DNA from 4 places in the Arthrobacter sp. UYEF36 genome. Region 2 is predicted to be linked to each of the others. Evidence: riboswitches for the same ligand, from Rfam matches in the RefSeq annotation. Region 2 holds a riboswitch; each other region holds the start of a gene.
What was found. A riboswitch is a leader RNA that binds a small molecule or an ion and turns the genes downstream of it on or off. The one in region 2 is predicted to bind thiamine pyrophosphate.

Region 1: another riboswitch for thiamine pyrophosphate. It lies ahead of thiC (phosphomethylpyrimidine synthase ThiC); the one in region 2 lies ahead of ABIB29_RS14885 (ECF transporter S component).
Region 3: another riboswitch for thiamine pyrophosphate. It lies ahead of ABIB29_RS06365 (bifunctional hydroxymethylpyrimidine kinase/phosphomethylpyrimidine kinase); the one in region 2 lies ahead of ABIB29_RS14885 (ECF transporter S component).
Region 4: another riboswitch for thiamine pyrophosphate. It lies ahead of ABIB29_RS02060 (FAD-dependent oxidoreductase); the one in region 2 lies ahead of ABIB29_RS14885 (ECF transporter S component).

The regions. Positions count from the first base shown of each region.
Region 1 is NZ_JBEPOX010000001.1:849,015-853,965, reverse strand. Features, by position in the region: gene rpsP (30S ribosomal protein S16) at 1-137, opposite strand, end outside; gene ABIB29_RS03930 (hypothetical protein) at 342-779, opposite strand; gene ABIB29_RS03925 (VOC family protein) at 1,169-2,044, opposite strand; gene ABIB29_RS03920 (amidohydrolase family protein) at 2,145-3,227, opposite strand; TPP riboswitch at 3,305-3,412, shown strand; gene thiC (phosphomethylpyrimidine synthase ThiC) at 3,408-4,951, shown strand, end outside.
Region 2 is NZ_JBEPOX010000010.1:52,947-57,897, reverse strand. Features, by position in the region: gene ABIB29_RS14895 (energy-coupling factor transporter transmembrane component T family protein) at 1-326, opposite strand, end outside; gene ABIB29_RS14890 (ABC transporter ATP-binding protein) at 323-1,957, opposite strand; gene ABIB29_RS14885 (ECF transporter S component) at 1,974-2,648, opposite strand; TPP riboswitch at 2,715-2,857, opposite strand; gene ABIB29_RS14880 (heme-degrading domain-containing protein) at 3,051-3,596, shown strand; gene ABIB29_RS14875 (DUF4386 family protein) at 3,588-4,355, opposite strand; gene ABIB29_RS14870 (DUF4235 domain-containing protein) at 4,501-4,764, shown strand; gene mnhG (monovalent cation/H(+) antiporter subunit G) at 4,782-4,951, opposite strand, start outside.
Region 3 is NZ_JBEPOX010000002.1:507,309-512,259, forward strand. Features, by position in the region: gene ABIB29_RS06365 (bifunctional hydroxymethylpyrimidine kinase/phosphomethylpyrimidine kinase) at 1-1,497, opposite strand, end outside; TPP riboswitch at 1,480-1,577, opposite strand; gene ABIB29_RS06370 (Rne/Rng family ribonuclease) at 1,683-4,951, opposite strand, start outside.
Region 4 is NZ_JBEPOX010000001.1:424,063-429,013, forward strand. Features, by position in the region: gene ABIB29_RS02045 (RNB domain-containing ribonuclease) at 1-163, opposite strand, end outside; gene ABIB29_RS02050 (ferritin-like fold-containing protein) at 205-876, shown strand; gene thiE (thiamine phosphate synthase) at 911-1,618, opposite strand; TPP riboswitch at 1,645-1,779, shown strand; gene ABIB29_RS02060 (FAD-dependent oxidoreductase) at 1,773-3,224, shown strand; gene thiS (sulfur carrier protein ThiS) at 3,209-3,445, shown strand; gene ABIB29_RS02070 (thiazole synthase) at 3,451-4,269, shown strand; gene ABIB29_RS02075 (4a-hydroxytetrahydrobiopterin dehydratase) at 4,352-4,951, shown strand, end outside.

The sequences.
Region 1 (4,951 bases), on a different contig from region 2:
GGCTCTTCGGTCGGGTGGTACTTGCCGATCTCTTCGATGGCACGGCCGTCACGCTTGGAGCGTGCGTCCATGACGACGATGCGGTAGTACGGTGCGCGCATCTTGCCAAAGCGCTTAAGGCGAATCTTTACGGCCACTGTTGTGGTCACTCCTGTTTCTGAAACGGGGTCGAGCCCGGCGTTCTGCACCCGTGGGGCGGGCCGTACTAGGGGGTTCTAAAAGGACAAGATCCGGACGCGGAGAGAGGGGCCACGCAGATCGAGTACCTGTTTATTGTGCCAGATCAGCGCCGGGAATTCGACTTGACACCCGCAACGGGTCCATTCAGGGGCCGAATCGGGTCAGGAGGTCCAGACGTAGAGGCCGGATTTGCTGGCGGGATCGACCTGGGCGGCCAGTTCGGCGAGCTGCCGGACGTAACGGGCGGACTGCTCCGCACCGAAGGGCATGTCCTCTTCGGCGGCCCAACTTTCGGCGACGTCGTCCAGGACGTTGCCCTCACCCTCGGTCTCGTAGCTGAGCAGCTCGGCCAGGGCACGGACCATCGCCGGCGGCACCCCGAGCAGGGAGTCGCTGGCGACATCCACCATGGCGAGCTCGTAGTCGGCACCGGAGGCGTGGACGGCGGTGCCGGCCAGGTCGCCCAGGCGCTCGATTTCGAAGTCGGTGATGTTCGCTATCCGGACGGCACCGGCGGCCGCGGCGGCCCCGCCGTCGAGGGCGGCAGCACGCTTAAGGGCTTCATCGTGGGTGGAAACAAAGACTTCGGTGAATCCCATGGAGCTTGTCCTTAGCTGTCCGGCGGCGCTGGGCCGCTGCTTTTTGGCGTCACTTCAGCCTAGCCGCTCCAGCCCGGCAGGCGCTCAGACCGGACATGCCCTCCCCTGACCGCGACCAATGGACATTTAGCCACTATGTCCGCTCCTGGCCACGACCGGAGGACATGCTCCGTGGTGCTTTCAGCGGAGAGTGGACATGTCCTCCGCCAACCCGGTCGCGCTCTGCCTGACCCGACCTGATCCGGCCTGGCCCGGTGGACATGCCCTCCCCTGACCTGCACGGATGGACATATGGTCACTATGTCCATCCGCTGCCGCCTGCGCTGGACATGTCCCTGAAACCGGGGCCCAGCAGAGGACGGGCTGCGACGCCGGGACCGAGCAGGCCCTCAGCGAACGGCGACGCGGATGCGGTTGCGCCACGGGTCTTCGAAGCGCAGCTCGGCTCCGGTGTGGTGGGATTGGACCCCGGCGGTCTTGAGGCGGTCAGCGAGGGCGCCGACGTCGTCCCCGGCCGGTACCTCGATCAGCACCTCGCCCAGGCCCAGGGTGTCGCGGCGGGGGCCGGCGCCGCGGCTGTTCCAGACGTTCATGGCCATGTGGTGGTGGTAGCCGCCGGCCGAGACGAACAGGGCCTGCCCGTGCCAGCCCGCCGTCTTTTCGAACCCGAGGGTTCCGACATAGAAGTCCTGGGCGGACTGGACGTCGCCGACCTGCAGGTGGACATGCCCGACGCCGGCATCGGCCTCGCGCTGGCCGGCCAGCGACGCCTCGGTGAGGTGCTGCTCGAGGTAGCGCTGCGGGGGCAGGGCCAGGCTGTCCATCACCACGTTCTTGCCGTCCCAGGACCAGGCGTCGCGGGGCCGGTCCCAGTAGAGCTCGATGCCGTTGCCTTCGGGGTCATTGAAATAGAAGGCCTCGCTGACGAGGTGGTCGGCGCTGCCGGTAAAGGACTGCGGCTCGAACTGTGCCGCACTGGCGACGGTGGCTGCCAGCGAGGACTGGTCCTCAAACAGCAGCGCCGTGTGGAAGAGACCTGCCTCGCCGCGGGCGGGCAGGTTCAGCCCGGGGGCCGGTGCCAGGTGGACCAGCGGCTTCCGCTTGCGTCCGAGGTAGAGCCCGCCGTCCTGCTCGGCCACGACGTCGAGGCCGAGGGCGCGCTGGTAGTAGTCCGTCATAAGCTTCATGTCGCCGACCTTGAGCATCACGGTGCCCATGGCGAGTTCGGCGGGAAGAAGATCCTGGGTGCTGGTTTCTGCAGTCATGTGATCGCTCCGATGCTTCGGCGGCCACCGTCCGTCGATGACCCTTCATAGATATAAATTACTTGAAGCTTCAATTTATTCCTAATGGAGCGCGAAGGTTCTAGCGGACCAGTTCTCCGCGCAGCACGATGCCCTTGAGGTTCTGGAGGGTGGCCAGGTTGCGGCGCGGATCCTCGGCGCAGACCAGGACATCGGCGCTGGCGCCGTCGGTGATCCCGTCCGCCCCGAGCCACTCCCTGGCGGCCCAGGCGCCGGCGCCGAGGGCCGCCGCGGCGGGGAGCCCGGCCGCGTGCAGCGCCTGGAGTTCGTCAACGATGCGCCCGTGTTGGATGACGCTGCCGGCGTCCGTCCCGGCGTAGATCGTAACGCCGGCCTCGAAGGCTGCCAGGACGCGTTCCGCCCGGCGCTCCCACAGGGAGCGCATGTGCGCCGCGTACCGGGGGAACTTCGCCTGGGCCTGCGCGGCGATGTCCGGGAACGTGGCGATGTTGATGAGCGTGGGCACGATCGGCACGCCCTGTTCGACGAACCGCGGCAGGTGCCTGGGGAGCAGGCCCGTGGCGTGCTCGATGCAGTCGGTCCCGGCGTCGAGCATGTCATCGAGGGTGTCCTCGGCGAAGCAGTGTGCCGTCACGCGGGCGCCCTCATCGTGGGCGGCAGCGACGGCGTCTTTCAGCGTTCCGGCCGGGAAGCTCGCGGCCAGGTCGCCGGCGTCGCGGTCGATCCAGTCCCCCACGAGCTTCACCCAGCCGTCGCCGGCGCGCGCCTGCTTGCGCACGGCCTCGACCAGGCCATCGGGTTCAACCTCGACGGCGAAGCCCCGCAGGTAACGCCGCGTCCTGGCGATATGCCGGCCTGCACGGATGATGCGCGGCAGGTCGGCGCGCCGCTGGAGCCAGCGGGTGTCGTGCACGGCGCCGGCGTCGCGGACCAGCAGGGTGCCGGCGTCGCGGTCCGCCCGGGCCTGTTGCTCCGCCTGCTGCCCGGTCACGTCCCCGCCGGGGCCGAGGCCGATGTGGCAGTGCGCGTCGACGAGCCCGGGGATGACCCAGCCGTCCAGCACGAGGTCCGGTGCGGCGGCCGGACGGTCGAAGGTCAGCAACCCGTCCACCGACCAGAGCCCGCGGCGTTCCTGGTCCGCCGCGGTGAGAATGGGGCCGGTGAACTCGATGATGCTGGTCATGGCTTCAAGCCTAAGCCTCGGCCTGACCGGGCGGCGTCACACGCGGCGGCCCTCCGGACGGCCTGTGGTAGCTTCGTCTACGACCACACGGGTGCCCTTGCAGGGGCTGAGATCGGGCTGATGCAGCCTGCGACCGTTGAACCTGTCCGGGTAATGCCGGCGAAGGAAGTGAGTATTTTCGTGAATACCCAATTAACCCAGCACAGCCCTGTCCGCAGTCAGGCTGTCCAGGCGACAACCACGCAATCGCTGAAGTCCCACTCCCTGGCTTTCATCACGGACGCCGACCACGGCATCCGCGTCCCGGTGACCGAAATCGCGCTGGCCGACTCCCCCGGCGGCGCCGCCAACGCCCCGTTCCGCGTGTACCGCACCGCGGGCCCCGGGAGTGAACCGGTCCGCGGGCTGGAGCCGTTCCGTGCCCCCTGGATTGAGGCCAGGGCGGACACCGAACCCTACGCCGGCCGGGAACGGGAGCTGCTCGACGACGGCAAGTCCGCGGTCCGCCGTGGTGCGGCGTCGGCCGAGTGGAGGGGCGCCCGCCCGGTGCCGCGCCGCGCCGTCGACGGCACGACGGTCACGCAGATGCGGTACGCGCGGGACGGGGCGATCACGCAGGAGATGCGGTTCGTCGCGCTGCGCGAGAACTGCGACGTCGAACTGGTCCGCTCCGAGGTGGCGGCGGGCCGCGCCATCATCCCCAGCAACGTCAACCACCCCGAATCCGAGCCGATGATCATCGGCAAGGCGTTCCTGGTGAAAATCAACGCCAACATCGGCAACTCGGCCGTGACCAGCTCCATCGCGGAGGAAGTCGACAAGCTCCAATGGGCCACCCACTGGGGCGCGGATACCGTTATGGACCTCTCCACCGGGGACGACATCCACACCACCCGCGAATGGATCATCCGCAACTCCCCCGTGCCCATCGGGACGGTCCCGATCTACCAGGCACTGGAAAAGGTCAACGGCGAGGCCAACGCCCTGACGTGGGAGATTTTCCGGGACACCGTGGTCGAGCAGTGCGAGCAGGGTGTGGACTACATGACCATCCACGCCGGAGTGCTGCTGCGCTATGTGCCGCTGACGGCCAACCGGGTCACCGGCATCGTGTCCCGCGGCGGAGCGATCATGGCCGGCTGGTGCCTGGCCCACCACCAGGAGAACTTCCTCTACACCCACTTCGATGAGCTGTGCAGGATCTTCGCCCGCTACGACGTCGCGTTCTCCCTCGGTGACGGGCTGCGGCCCGGCTCGACGGCGGATGCCAACGACGCGGCGCAGTTCGCCGAGCTGGACACCCTGGCCGAGCTCACGCAGCGGGCCTGGGATTTGGATGTCCAGGTCATGGTGGAGGGCCCCGGGCATGTGCCGTTCCACCTCGTCCGGGAAAACGTCGAGCGCCAGCAGGAACTCTGCAAGGGCGCCCCGTTCTACACACTGGGTCCGCTGGTCACTGATATTGCCCCCGGCTATGACCACATCACCTCGGCGATCGGCGCCACCGAGATTGCCCGCCATGGAACAGCCATGCTTTGCTACGTCACCCCCAAGGAACACCTGGGACTGCCCAACAAGGACGACGTCAAGACCGGCGTGATCACCTACAAGATCGCCGCCCACGCCGCCGATCTGGCCAAGGGCCACGCCGGTGCTCATGAACGCGACGATGCCCTGTCCAAGGCACGGTTTGAGTTCCGCTGGCGGGACCAGTTCGCGCTGTC
Region 2 (4,951 bases):
AGCCCGAGCTCAAGGGATCCTTCGCTGATAGACCAGATCCTGGCGTCCAACAGGATGCTCCCGCTGTCCGGCGCCAGGATCGTGGTGCTCCAGCCGCCCAGTGCGGCGGCCAGGATCAGCGGCCAGCCGCGCTGCCAGAGCAGGCCGAGAGTCAGCCCGGCCAGCGGAAGGATCGCCAGCTCGAAGGCCAGGGCCACCGAGGCGGACACCCAGTCGATGGACAGCGCCAGCACCATCGTGATGAGCATCACGGCGGCGAACTTTGCCAGCGGGTTGGCGCGGGTCAGCAGGGCATGGTTGCCGCGCAGCATCAGTTCCTGCCTCATGGCGCGGCGACCTTCCCGGGTTCCTGGTGTTCGGGGGCCCGGAGGCTCAGCTCGGTGCCGCCCAGGACCTCGCTGAATTCGGCATCGTGCGTCACGGACACGACGGCGGTGCCGTCGTCGAGCAGCTCGGAGAGGAAGGAAGCCAGTTCCGCCCAGGTGTTGGCGTCCTGGCCGAAGGTGGGTTCGTCCAGGACGAGCACCTGCGGATGGGCGGCGAGGATGGTGGCTACCGACAGGCGCCGTTTTTCGCCGCCCGAGAGCGTGTAGGGGTTGGCGTCCACCAGCTCCGTGAGCCGCAGCCGCTCCAGCAGTTCGTCCACGCGTTCCTCGCCGCGGCCCAGATGCCGGGGCCCAAACATCAGCTCATCGAGCACCCGCCCGGTGACGAACTGGTGCTCGGGTTCCTGGAACACGGTGCCGATCCTGGCGATCAGCTGCTGCGCCTTCCACCGGTACGGATCGATCCCGGCACCGGCGCTGAGATCCAGCGTGGCAGAAACCGTGCCGGACACGGGCGCGAGCAGGCCGGCGAGCGTGAGGGCGAAGGTGGACTTCCCGGAGCCGTTGGGGCCGGTGATGGTCAGGGCCTCCCCGGCCCGGACCTGGGCCGTGATGCCGGACTGCACGGGTTTCGGCGGGATGGGCCGGAAACCGCCGCGGAGACCGGCCCGGCGCGGCCGTTCGCGCGACACGGCCAGGCTTTCCGCGGCCAGCAGGAGCCGCCCCGCGGTGCTGGCGCCGGCTGCGTTCCCTCCCGGCGCGCCGGACGCGCCGGCATCCCGCGCACCGCCGCGCGCCCGGGTCGGCGGCACGTAGCCCGGCACCCAGACGCCCGCCGCGGTAAGCATGTCCCGTGCCTGCGCCAGGACCTGGTCCGGCGGCCCGTCGATCAACACGGCGGAGTCAGTGGCCGATCCCGGCTGCAGCACCACAATCCGGTCCACAAGGTCCTTCCAGACCGAAACCCGGTGCTCCACCACCACCAGGGTGGCTCCGGTCTTCTCCAGGCAGCGGCCGACGGCGTCGCGGACTTCCAGGACGCCGGCAGGATCCAGGTTGGCGGTCGGTTCGTCGAGCAGGATCAGCCCGGGGCGCATCGCCAGGATGCCGGCGAGCGCCAGGCGCTGCTTCTGCCCGCCGGAAAGCGCAGACGTCGGGTGGTCCAGCGGCAGCCGTCCCAGCCCGACGTCGTCCAGCGCTTCCGCTACCCGTGACCAGATATCCGCCGGGGGCACGGAGAGGTTTTCCGCGCCGAAGGCGACATCGTCGCCGAGGCGCGAGAGCACCACCTGGGTCTCCGGGTCCTGCTGCATCAGCCCGGCCCGGCCGCGCCGGGCCCGCGGCGGGGCGCCGTCGATCAGCAGGCTGCCGGCCTCGTCCGCGTCCTCGGGGTCCGCCGCCGCGGCAGGCGCGCGCTCAGTGCTGCCCGCGGCGCTGTCACCGAGCACACCGGCCAGGGCGTGGAGCAGCGTGGATTTGCCGGCACCCGAGGGTCCCAGCAGCAGCACGCGCTCCCCGGGCCGGATGTCCAGGTCCAGGCCGCTGACGGCGGGCCGGGACCGGCCGGCGTGCCGCCAGCCCCAGCCACGGGCGGTGATTGCGGCCGGGCGGACTGTATCGGAGGTTGTCATGATCAGTGTGCGGACGTCAGGAGAAGACCGGCTCCGCGGCTGCCTTGCGGGAGGCAAAGGAACTCAGCACCCCGGTCCTGGCCAGGCCGCGGGTGGCGAGCCAGGACAGCCCGCCGGCGATCACGGCGCCGGAGATGGCAGTGAAAATGATGTACGCGAGCTTGTCGCCGCCGGCGTAGGCGATGTTCCAGCCCCAGGGCATGAATGAATCGTTCAGACCGCAGAACAGGCCCGCCCCGGCACCGGCCAGCAGGGACACCGGCAGGTTGAACTTCCTGTACATAAAGGCGGCGAAGACCAGTTCGGCGCCAAGGCCCTGCAACAGGCCGGAGATGAGCACCGTGGTGCCGTACTGCGAGCCCATGATCAGCTCGCCGGTGGCGGCCACGGCTTCGCAGAACAGCGCGGCGCCCGGTTTGCGGATGATGAGCATGCCCAGCACCGCGGGGATCATCCAGCCGCCGGCGTAAAGCCCGGTGAGCGGCGGGTAGAACGCGTTCACGGGGGCGGAAATGAGGTTGGCGCCCTGGGACCAGGCCCAGAAAATCACGCCGCCGGCCACCGCGATCAACGCGGCCACCACAATGTCCACCACACGCCAGTTATGGCTGCGTCGGGCGGGCGTGGTGGCAGATTCGTGCCCGGCAGGTTCGTGCCCGGCGGGTTCGTGCTTGGCTGATGTGTCAGTCATATCGTCCTCCTGAGGAACAGGAGGGGAGAGTGACCCGGGTCCCGCAGCTTCCGCCGCCGCCCCGCGCACTCTGAGAACTCGACTCCCTTGCGCCGGTACTAACCGGATCAGGTTCGAGGGTCTGCGGCTGTCCGCACTCTCAGCGCCCACCTGTGGTTCCCCGGATTCCTCCGGTGATGCCCGACGGCGGCGCTCCCCTGTCGTATGTAAATATCGCCCTTGTGGGCGTGGCCCAGTTTACACCCGTGGCGGGTTGTTTTCCGGGGCCGTCCGTCACAATCCGCCGGCTTCGGCCCCGGTGACCGGCAACGGCCGGCTTGGTAGAGTCGGCACAGCATCGGAACTCCGGACGCCGCGGTCCGCAGGCCACCAACGGCGGCTAACCAACGGAAGCTGAATCATTTGACCAACTCATCAGTGTCTTCCCCCGGCTACGACCCGGACTCGGCAGAACCGCAGCCGCACGGATCCCTGGCGGCGCTCATCGGCCGCATCCTGGCCGAAATGGATGAGTTGCAGTTCCGGTCATTCAGCAAAGACGACGCCCTGGACCTCGGACTTCTCCTGGTTGAACTTGGCCGGCAGCGCTCCCATCCGATCGCCATCGACATCACCAAGGGTGAGCAGGTGCTTTTCCACGCGGCACTGGAGGGCGCCACTCCGGACAACGAGCGCTGGATCCGGGCCAAACAGCGTACTGCCGTGCGGTACGAAGTCCCGTCGCTGCTGGTCGGTCTTCGGGCCCGGGCGGCCGGGCGGAGGATCGAGGACAACGACTGGTTCGACGAGATGGAGTTCGCCGCGCATGGTGGTGCTTTCCCCATCTATCTGCGCGGAACCGGTATGGTCGCCACGGTCACAGTGTCGGGGTTGCCGCAGAAAGCCGATCACGACCTCGTGGTCGAAGCCTTGTCGGAAATCCTCGGCCGCTCCGGGACGTCAGGCTAGCCTGCTGCTCCTGCCCCTGCCCCGGGGTGTCAGCGCCGCCAGCCGGATCAGCGCAACCCCTACCGCCACGAACCAGACCCACATCAGCACCCCGTAACCCCAGTAGGACTCCGGCACCGCGTGCCGGAGCGCCTCCGCAATGCTGCCCAGTCCGCCGGTGACGATCCCCAGCCACGCGAGGGCCCGTGGCAGCACACCCTTCAGCATGACGACGGAGATCAGCAGGATGCCGAGCGCCGACAGAACGCCGACGGCGGCGGGGGTGTTGTTCTCGGCCACGATGGCCTCGGCGGCGGTCGCGTAGCGGAGCCTGGCGGCGTCGTCGGGCGCGGCCGCGTATCGATCGCTGAGGTAGGCGAGCACCAGGGAGCCCCTGCTGGTGACCGGGACGGCGAGGATCAGCCCCCACGACAGGGCACCGGTCACGGCGGCCAGCAGGGCCAGGCTCTTATCGAGTGGGGCCAGGGCCAGGAAAAGCGCCACGAACACCAGCACCGGCAGGACGTTCGGCACGATCCACAACAGCTGTTCGGCGACGTAGATCCCCTTGTTCCGCGCGATGAATTCCAGCGTCTCGGCGCCTCCGTGGACCGGCGGCGGGGCGGCGAAGTCCAGGACCAGGGCGAGAATCAGCAGCGCCACGAAAAGCACCGAGGAGATGCCGGCCCAGAAATAGAGCCGCCGCCAGGTCTGGCCGTCGGACGATGGGGTGGCCTGAGGCGCGGGGTGGCCACGCGGCCGGGTTTTGGGCTGGTCCATGTTTGAAGGTAGGTCCGGGCCCGACCCGCCCGACAGGGGCGTTGGTCCCGGCCCCCGGCGGCGGTCCCGCGTCCCTGGCTGAACCGCCTGGCCAGGAACGCTAGGCTAGGGGAAGCCCTGTTTCCTCCCACAAGGAGTCCGAAGAATGAACATCTTCATCAAGCTGCTCGGCACCGGCATCAGCCTGCTCGCCGGCTTTGTCGGCACCAAGCTCGTTGACACCGTCTGGGAGAAATCCACGGGCAACAAGCCGCCCAAGGGCCACGACGACGACGTGCCCACCACGCTTCGGTCAGCCCTGACCTTCGCGCTGATCTCGGCGTCTGTCAGCGCGATCATCCAGGTCCTCGCCAACCGCGGCACCCAGCGCGCGATTACGCGCTTCGCCAAGTCCCAGGACCTGGTTTAAGGCGCGTCGTCTAGCCCTCAGCGCCCGTCGGTGGCCGCGCCGCCGTCGTCGTCGGTAAAACCGCGTTTGCCGGCCGCCTGCTGCACCACTGCCTCCAGTTCGTCCGTGCTGAGCAGCTCCGGGTGCAGGTGCTTTGTCCGGTAACCGGCCCGTCCGACCATATGCGCGGACACCGGCACGGTGAGCA
Region 3 (4,951 bases), on a different contig from region 2:
TTCGCTCTCCGAGGCCGCTCTTGCCGCTGCGTCGGCATAGGCGACCGCCTGCCGGGTGGCGGCGGCGAACGCCTCATCCGCGTAGGTGCGCAGCCACGCCGCATAGGGATGCGCGTCCGGGGCGCCGGCGGCGAGGAACTGCGCGTGCAGGGTCTCCCCGACCTCGGCGTAGAGCCAGAAGCACGGCAGTACAGCGGCCACCAGCACCCCGTAGCTGCCGGAGACCGAGGCAGCCAGCAGATGGTCCACGTAGGACTTGGTGACCGGTCCCAGCGTCACACCCGCCGAACGGGTGCCCAGCCAGGTGCGGTGCAGCTCCGACTCGACTTCGAGGCAGTTCTGTGCGGAACGGGCCCAGAAGAGCTGCTCGGCCTCTGTGGGCGCGATCGCCGCGGCGCGGGCCAGGACGCGGGAGTAGCCGTTCAGGTACAGGGCGTCCTGGGCGAGGTAGTAGGCAAACTCCTTCTCCGGCAGCGACCCGACGGCCAGGGCCTTGATGAAGTCCAGTCCATAGATCGCCGCCAGGTCCCCGGTGGCCGCTTCCCGGAGCGCGGCGGCGAAGGTCCCCGCGGCCGGGACGCGGCCGGTCCTGCCATGGTCCTGGGTGTGCTGCTGGACGTGGTGGAAATGATGGACCGGGCCGTTGCCGGTTCCGACGTCGAGGTCCGCCGAGGTGCGCAGGGCCTCCTGCAGCCAGGGCTTGACCTCGCGGAGCGCGGTCTCCCAGTCCCCCGGCCCGGCTTGTCCCATGATTCTGGCCTGCACGGTCGCCATCGCCGAGGACAACGAGCATCCGGTGCCGTGGCTGTTGCGGGTGGGCACCCGCTCCCCCGGCACCACAACGACGTCCTGGGCCAGCAGTCCTCCGGTGTTGACCAGCGCATCCGGGCAGCCGCCGCCGTCGAGGTGGCCGCCCTTCACCAGGACCGTCGCCCCGGTCTGCGCGGCGAGCCGTTTGCCCTGTTGCAGCGCCACAGCCCAGTTTCCGGCGACGGGCTCGTCGAGCAGGAGGGCGAGTTCGGCGAGGTTGGGGGTGATCAGGTCCGCGTACGGCAGCAGCGCCAGCAACGCCGTCTCGGCGGACGCCTGGAGCAGCCGGTCGCCACTCGTCGCCACCATCACCGGGTCCAGGACGACGACGGCGGGCCGGACCTTCTCCAGCCAGCTGCGGACGGCGTCGATCACGGCAGCATCCCCCAGCATCCCGATTTTGACGGCGTCGATGTCGATGTCCTGGCTGACGGCGTCCAGCTGTGCTGTGAGGAACGCTGCCGGCGGGACATGGACGGCGCTGACGCCGCGGGTGTTCTGCGCGGTCAGGGCGGTGATGGCCGCCATGCCGTAGCCGCCGTGCGCGGCGATGCTTTTGAGGTCGGCCTGGATCCCGGCGCCGCCGGAGGGGTCGGATCCGGCGATCGCGAGCACCCGCGGGATCCGGGGTGCCGAGGGGGCAGGGACACACGGAAGAAACGTAGAGGTGGTGGTCAAGAGAGACATCCCTTCGCCGGTGCTAACCGGACAGGTTCAACGGGTCTGGATCTCAGCCGGCTCGATGCGCGGCACCCCGTGTCAGGTTTCCAGCCTAGCCGTATCCCTTAACGAAGTCGCGGGTGCGGCCCGGACCTGGTCGTATTGCTACGCCGTCCGGACCGCACCCGCGGCCCTGCTGAACTGTTCCGGTGCTAGAGCTCCGAGGCCGGAACCCCGACTCCGAGGATGATCGGTTCGCTCGCGGCAGGCCTGGCCGCCGGCGTGGTGGCCGCCGGGACCTTGGCCTCATGCACCGAAATGGCGGCGGCCTGCCGGGTTTCCTGGCGTTGTTCCACCGAGGTCTCGTTGGCTGCACCCTGGGCGCGGCTGGCGCTGCGGTTGCGGCGTCCACGGCGTGCCCGGGAGGTGCCGGCCTCGGCTTCCGCTTCGGTCTGGGAACCCGGCGCCTGGGCGCGTCCCGGTCCGGTTCCGCCCGTGCGCGCCGGAGCGGCCGTTGCGGTCCGGGCTGCCGGAGCCTTCGTTGCCGGCGCATTCACGGACGGCGCAGCCGTTTCCTGCAGAGCCGGTTCCTGCGCGGCCGGTTCCTGCGCGGCCGGAGCCGTGGCTGTCGGGGCCGTGGCTGTCGGGGCCGTGGCTGCCGGTGCCTCGGCTGCCGGTGCCTCGGCTTCACCCAGGTGGGCGAAGGCCTCGGTCAGGAGGTCCAGGGTGAGCGCAGGCGCACTGGACTCGTCTCCGTGTTCCACGAACGGCAGGGCGACCTGCTCGCCGCCGAACGTCAGCACGGCGGCGGGACGTCCGGCAGCTTCCTCCGTGGCGGCCAGCTCGACGGCTGCCTTGAGGGCGGCCTGGCGGGTCCCGGCGTCGGCAGCGGTGGCCGCTTCCCCGTCATGCAGGTGGGCGGCGTGCGCCGCGGCCGCGATGTTCGCCAGCGCCGCGCGCGTGGTCTCGGCCTTGGCGTGGCGCTCGGCCTCGGTGGGCTCGGCGTGGACTGCTGCCGGGGCGGACTGCTCGTCCGTGCCCTGGCCGCCCCTGCCGCGGCGGCGGCCCTTGCGTTCGGTCCGCGCGGCGGCGGGCTGGTGCTCAGTGCGCGGAACGTGGTGCTCGGCCGCCACGACGTTGGCGCGGCGGTGCTCCACCGGCTCATCGTGGGTGACGATGCCCCGGCCGGCGCAGGTTTCGCACTGTTCGCCGAAGACTTCCAGCAGCCCGGTGCCCATCCGCTTGCGCGTCATCTGCACGAGGCCCAGCGAGGTTACCTCGGCGACCTGGTGCTTGGTCCGGTCCCGTCCCAGGCACTCCACCATGCGGCGCAGCACGAGGTCGCGGTTCGATTCGAGCACCATGTCGATGAAGTCGATCACGATGATGCCGCCGATGTCGCGGAGCCGGAGCTGCCGGACGACTTCCTCGGCTGCTTCGAGGTTGTTCTTGGTGACAGTTTCTTCGAGGTTGCCGCCGCTGCCGGTGAATTTGCCGGTGTTGACGTCCACCACGGTCATGGCTTCGGTGCGGTCGATCACGAGGGAGCCGCCGGAGGGCAGGAAGACCTTGCGGTCCAGGGCCTTGTGGATCTGCTCGTCGATGCGCCACGCGGCGAAGATGTCCGTGTCCTTGGTCCACTTCTCCAGCCGGCCCACGAGATCCGGCGCGACGTAGGTGACGTAGGCCTCGATGGTGTCCCAGGCTTCCTCGCCGGAGACGATCAGCTTGGAGAAGTCCTCATTGAAGACGTCACGGACCACCTTGATGGTCAGGTCGGGTTCGCCGTAGAGCAGTTCGGGGGCGAGGATCTTGGTCGAGGTCGACTGTCCCTCGATTCCTTCCCACTGGGCGCGGAGGCGGTTGATGTCGTGCGTGAGCTCTTCCTCGGACGCACCCTCGGCGGCGGTGCGGACAATGACGCCCGCATCTTCCGGCAGGCGGTCCTTGAGGATCCGCTTCAGGCGGTTGCGTTCGACGTCGGGCAGCTTGCGGGAGATTCCGGTCATGGAACCGCCGGGGACGTACACGAGGTAGCGGCCGGGCAGCGAGATCTGGCTCGTGAGGCGGGCGCCCTTGTGCCCGACCGGGTCCTTGGTGACCTGGACCAGCACGGAGTCGCCGGATTTCAGCGCGTTTTCGATCCGGCGCTGCTTGCCCTCGAGGTTGACGGATTCCCAGTTGACTTCACCGGCGTAGAGCACGGCGTTGCGGCCGCGTCCAATGTCGACGAAGGCTGCTTCCATGGACGGCAGCACATTCTGGACCTTGCCCAGGTAAACGTTGCCGATCAGGGAATCCTGCTGGGTCTTTGACACGAAGTGTTCGGCCAGGACGCCGTCCTCGAGGACGCCGATCTGGATTCTGTCATCGCGCTGGCGGACGATCATCTGGCGGTCGACCGATTCGCGCCTGGCCAGGAACTCGGCCTCGGTGATGACGGTGCGGCGGCGGCCGGTGTCGCGGGATTCGCGGCGGCGCTGCTTCTTCGCTTCAAGCCGGGTGGAACCCTTGAGGGACGTGACGCGGTTGTTGACGGGCGCCTCGGTGGCTGCACGGGGTGCACGGACGCGGGTCACCGTGTTGGGCGGATCGTTGTCGTCCCCGCCGGTCAGTTCCAGGTCCTGGTCACCACGGCGGCGGCGGCGGCGGCGGCGCGAGGTCACGCCGTCTTCGAGCTGCCCCTCGGCGCCCTCTTCTGCTTCTTCTTCGGCGTCTTCAGATTCGCTTTCGGCACCGGCCTCGCTGTCGGATCCGCGGCTGCTGCGTCCACGGCGCCCGCGGCTGCGGCGGCGGCGGCGGCTTCCGGCGTCCTCGCCTTCACCTTCCTCGCCCTCTTCTTCGTCAGCTTCTGCCACAGCGGCGGCCGCCGGGGCCGGGCGCACGGCGGCGGCCAGGTCGGGTGCCTGGAAGATCATCGAGGTGACCGCTCCCGGCTCAAGGAAAAGCGAGGCGGCGGCGGAGGAGGGTGCTTCGGCCGGCGTTTCTTCCGCTGCCACAGGGGCTGCGGCGGGTGCCTTGACGGGGGCGGAGACGACGGATGCTGCCTCCGGGGGGACAACGGTTTCCTCCGCGGCCGGAGTCTCGTTGACGGATTCGCCTGCCGGGGCCGGGGCGGCGGGGGCTTCCACGGCGGGGGCAGCGGCCTTGGCGCGGCTGGCGCGGCGCCGGACCGGCTTCTCTGCCGGAGCTGCAGCGGCCTCGGCGGCCGGGGCGGCGGCAGCCTCTGCTGCCGGGGTGTCGGCGTCATCAGCGAAGGCCGGGAGGGGTTCGGCGACCTTGCGGGCGCGGGAACGCCGGGCGGGTGCTTTGGCCTTGGCTTCGGCGGCCGGAGCCTCGGCCGCGTCAGTCACCTGTGCGGGGACTGCGTCGGCTGCATCCAGGGCGGGAACTGCTGCGACTGCTGCGTCCTCGGGAGCGCCTGCTGCGTCCGCGGGGGCTTCCTTCTTCGGAAGGGCCTTGCGGCGGGTCCGGACGGGCC
Region 4 (4,951 bases), on a different contig from region 2:
CCAGCTCCGGCAGCTCATGCCCGGCGACTGCCTCCTTGGCTTCCCGGAGTGCGTCCTCAGGGAAGGGGCCCGGCAGCTCCAGCGTCGTGCGCAGCGCGTTGAGCGCCTCGGCCAGTTGGTTCTTCTGCTGGTGGACACTGGGGGTCAAGCGATGATGGGACACGAAAATCAGATTAGCTTCATTTACGCCATTAGTCTTGGATCATGAGCACATCCCCGGCCGATCCTGCCCGTTACAACAGCTTCCTGATGGATCTGCTCGGCGTGATGGCCTACGGCGAGCTTTCCGCCTTCGAACGACTCTCCTCCGATGCACGGTATTCACCCACCCTGCACGACCGTGCGGTGCTCGGCCGGCTCGCCGTGATCGAGTTCCAGCACTATGAGCTGGTGAGCGCCAAACTCGACGCCATGGGCTTGGACGCGGAGGCCGCCATGCTGCCGTTCCAACCGTCCGTGGACCACTTCCACGAACGCACCCGGCCGGCGGACTGGTACGAATGCCTGATGAAGGCGTACGTCATAGACACCCTCTCCGTCGATTTCTACCGCGCCATTTCCCGCTACGTCGACGCCGGAACCCGGCCCCTGGTGGAGCAGATCCAGTCCGATGGGGGATCGACGGCGGTGCTGCGGGAGCGGATCAAGACAGCCCTTGCCGACGACCCACGGCTCGCCTCGCGGCTGGCGCTGTGGGCGAGGCGGCTGCTCGGGGAAGCACTGACCCAGGCGCAGCGGGTGAGTTTTGAGCACGCCTTCATCGGGGGCCTGATCGGCGCGGACGAGGACCGGTCCAAGGAACTGGTCCGCGAGTTGATGGGGGGACTGGCGGCGAACCACTCACGCCGGATGACCGAGCTCGGCCTGGCCGGCTGAACGGACGGCCCGGACCGGCTTCAGTTTCCCTCGCTCAGTTCTCCGCGGCGTCGAGTGCCGCGAGCAGGGCCCGGGCAGCGTCCGCGGGATTGTCGGCTTCGGTGATGGCGCGGACCACCACGATTCTCCGCGCGCCCGCCTCCACCACCTGCTCCACATTTCCAAGGTCAATGCCGCCGATCGCGAACCACGGCACCTCGCCCGCGACTTCGCGCTCGACTTCGCCATCGACCAGGGCCGATGCCCGGCGGGTCGCGTCGGCCGCGTAGCGCACCAGGTCAAGTCCGACGGCGGCGCGCCCCGGCTTGGTGGGTGTGGCCCACACCGGCCCGGCACAGAAGTAGTCCAGGCCATGGGGGCCGGTGGAGGCGGCAATGGCTGTGTCCACCTGGTCCGGGCTGTGGGTGGAGAGCCCGATCGCGGTGTCCTCGCCCAGGAAGTCCCGGGCAGCCCCGAGGGGGATGTCCTTTTGCCCGATGTGGAACACCGGCGCCCCGGAGAGCGAGGCGAGGTCCGCCCGGTCGTTGACGGCCCAGAGACGGTCGTGTCGGCGGGCCGCCTGGTGCAAAACCTCCAGGAGTTCCAGCTCCTCGGCTGCCTCCAGGGACTTGTCGCGCAGCTGGATGATGTCAACGCCGCCGGCAAAGGCCGCGTCCACGAAGTCCGCAAAGTCGCCCCGGTCCTGGCGGGCCCCGGTGCAGAGGTAAAGGCGGGCAGTGGCGTGGGCGGCATCCTGGCTCATGCTTTCAGCCTAGTTCCTCTAAACTGGGCGAATACCGCGGGAGCCCGCCGCAGCCGATCACGCCACAGGCGTCCGGCGCGGGCGGGCTGAGAGGGCGTCAGAGCCGACCGCTTGACCTGATCCGGTTAGTACCGGCGTAGGGAAGGAATCCTTCATGTGCCCCACATCCGCCCGCGGCACGCCCGCGGGACCTAAAGCAGCGCTGGCCGATGACGCCCAAACCCCGGAATGTTACGACGTTGCCGTGATCGGCGGCGGAGTCGTCGGCCACGGGATCGCCTGGGTAGCGCGACTCTCGGGCCGGTCGGTCGCCCTGATCGACGACGCCCCCGGAAGCGGCGCCAGCTGGGCGGCCGCCGGCATGCTCGCCCCGGTGAGTGAACTGCACTACCAGGAGGAAGCCCTCCTCGAACTCATGCTGGAATCCTCCCGCCTTTGGCCGGCTTTCGCCGCCGGACTGGACGCCGGAGCGGATGGTGGAGCCGGGCGTGCCGGGACGGACACCGGCACGGGTTACCTCACGACGCCGACCCTCGCCGTCGGGGCCGACGCCGCCGACCGCCGGGCGCTCGCGGACCTGCGCGCCGTCCAGCAGGCGTACGGCCTCGCTGTCGAGCCGCTGACCGTCCGCGAGGCGCGACTGCGTGAGCCGCTCCTGAGCCCGGGCATCTCCTGCGCTTTCGACATTCCCGCCGACCACCAGGTGGACCCCCGCCGCCTGCTCGCCCGGATCGGCGGGCTCCTGGCCGCCGACAGCCGCTGCCGGATCATCAGCCGGCGCGCTTCCGGGCTGCTCTGGGCGGACGGACGGGTGGCGGGTGCCAGCTTGGTCGGCGGCGGTACGGTCCGGGCCAAAGAAACCATTGTGGCCAACGGCCTGGGCGCCGCCGCACTCAAGGGCCTGCCCGCCGGACTCCGGTTGCCGCTGCGGCCGGTCCACGGCGACATCCTCCGGCTCCGGGTGCCGGAAAAACTGCGGCCGCTGCTGACCTCAACGGTGCGGGGACTGGTCCGTGGGGTGCCGGTCTACCTCGTTCCCCGGCAGGACGGCACCGTGGTGATCGGAGCCACCCAGCGGGAAGATGACCTCGGATCCGACAGCCAGACGGAAGCCTCGGACCGCGGCAACCCGGCTGGCGGTAACGCTGCTGGCGGCAACCCCTCTGGCGGCAACGCGGCTGGCGGCAACCCCTCCGGCGGCGCCGTGTCCGCGGGCGGCGTCTACCAGCTGCTGCGCGACGCGCAGCAGCTGGTCCCCGCCGTCGCCGAACTGGAACTGCTCGAGGCCACGGCGCGGGCCCGGCCCGGGACCCCGGACAATGCGCCGCTGCTGGGCCGGGTCGCTGATCCGCAGCACGGGGACGTTGCGGGGCTCATCATCGCCACCGGGTTCTTCCGGCACGGCATCCTGCTTACCCCCGCTGCCGCGGAGATCTGCCGGCAACTGCTGGACGGCGTCGCGGACCCCCGCTGGGCGCACTTCCGGCCTGACAGATTCGCCACCGGCACGCCGGTCACCGGACCGCCGGAAACAGCCCACCGGGACACCACCCACCTCGACACCACCCCTGAGCACAGCAAGGAAACGGTATGCGCATCAGACTGAACGGAACAGAGCACTCGCTCGCCGACGGCGCCTCGGTCAGCACCCTCGTCAGCCAGGTCACCGGCCGGTCGCTGGCCCCGAACGGCCAATCTGCGGACGGCGGCAAACTTGGGGTCGCCGTGGCCCGCAACGCGGAGGTGGTTCCCCGCAGCCAATGGCACGGCACCGCGCTCGCCGACGGCGACGACATCGAGCTGGTCACGGCGGTACAGGGAGGATGAGCAACATGGCGGAAACCACACGGGTCACGGTCCAAGCGGTCTCACCGGCGGCGACAGATCCCTTTACGGTCGACGGCGTGCAGCTGGGGTCGCGGCTGATCATGGGCACCGGCGGGGCGCCGAGCCTGGACGGTCTGGGGGCCGCGCTGCTGGCCTCCGGCACCGAGCTGACCACCGTCGCGATGCGGCGCTACTCGCCCGCGGAAGCCGGGTCGCTGTTCCAGCTGCTGCTGGACCACAACATCCGGGTGCTGCCCAATACCGCGGGCTGCTTCACCGCCAAGGACGCCGTGCTGACGGCCGAACTGGCCCGCGAAGCCCTCGAAACGGACTGGGTGAAGCTGGAAGTCATAGCGGACGAGCACACCCTGCTGCCGGATGCCGTGGAACTCGTCGAGGCCACCGAACTGCTCGTGGGCCGCGGGTTCAAGGTCTTTGCCTACACCAATGACGACCCGGTGCTGGCCCTGCGGCTGGAAAACCTTGGCGCCGCCGCGGTGATGCCCCTGGGCGCGCCGATCGGTACCGGCCTGGGCATCCTGAATCCGCACAACATCGAGCTGATCGTTTCGCGGGCCTCCGTGCCCGTGGTCCTGGACGCCGGGATCGGCACCGCCTCCGACGCCGCCCTGGCCATGGAGCTTGGCTGCGACGCCGTGCTGCTGGCCACGGCCGTGACCCGCGCGCAGAATCCGGTGCTGATGGGGGAGGCCTTCAAGCACGCGGTGATCGCCGGTAGGCTGGCCAAAAGGGCCGGCAGGATCCCGCGCCGGGAGCACGCTCTGGCGTCCTCGGCAATGGAGGGCCGGGCCGAATTCCTCTAGGGCCGGACCAGCCCAGCCCGCACACCCTGCGGTCGGGGCCATGCAGCGGAAGGCCCGGCCCGACGCAGCAAAGGAGCCCGCCATGGCAACCCCCGACGACATCCTCAACGAGAGCCAGGTCGACGCCGCCCTGGCAGAGCTGCCGGACTGGAGATACCGGCTCGGTGGTCTCGTCACGGCCTACAAGGCACCGACGGCGGCCGCGGCGCTGGAGCTGATTGCCGCCGTCGGACGCTTGGCCGAGGAGCAGAACCACCACCCGGACCTGGATTGGCGCTACAACCGGGTCTTCCTGCGTTACAGCTCCCACGACGCCGGGGACGAGGTCACACGGCGGGACGTCGCGGCCGCAGCTGCCGCCGGTGCGGCAGCAGCCGGAGTCGGCGCCACCGCGGAACCGGGCCTGTACCGGACTGTGGAGGTGGCCATCGACTCCGAGGATCCGGCCGCCATCGCGGAGGTCTGGCGGGTGGCCCTCGGCTACCGCCGGGGCGGCGCGAATGACCTGGTGGACCCGTTCGGGCGTGGCCCTACGCTCTGGTTCCAGGAGACATCCACTCCCAGCCCCAACCGGGTGCACCTGGATATTCACCGAAGCAGGGCCGAGTCGGGGCCCGTGCTGGCGAAAACTGCGGCCGCCGGGGCGTTAATGAACCGTGACCACGCACCCAACTGGGTGGTG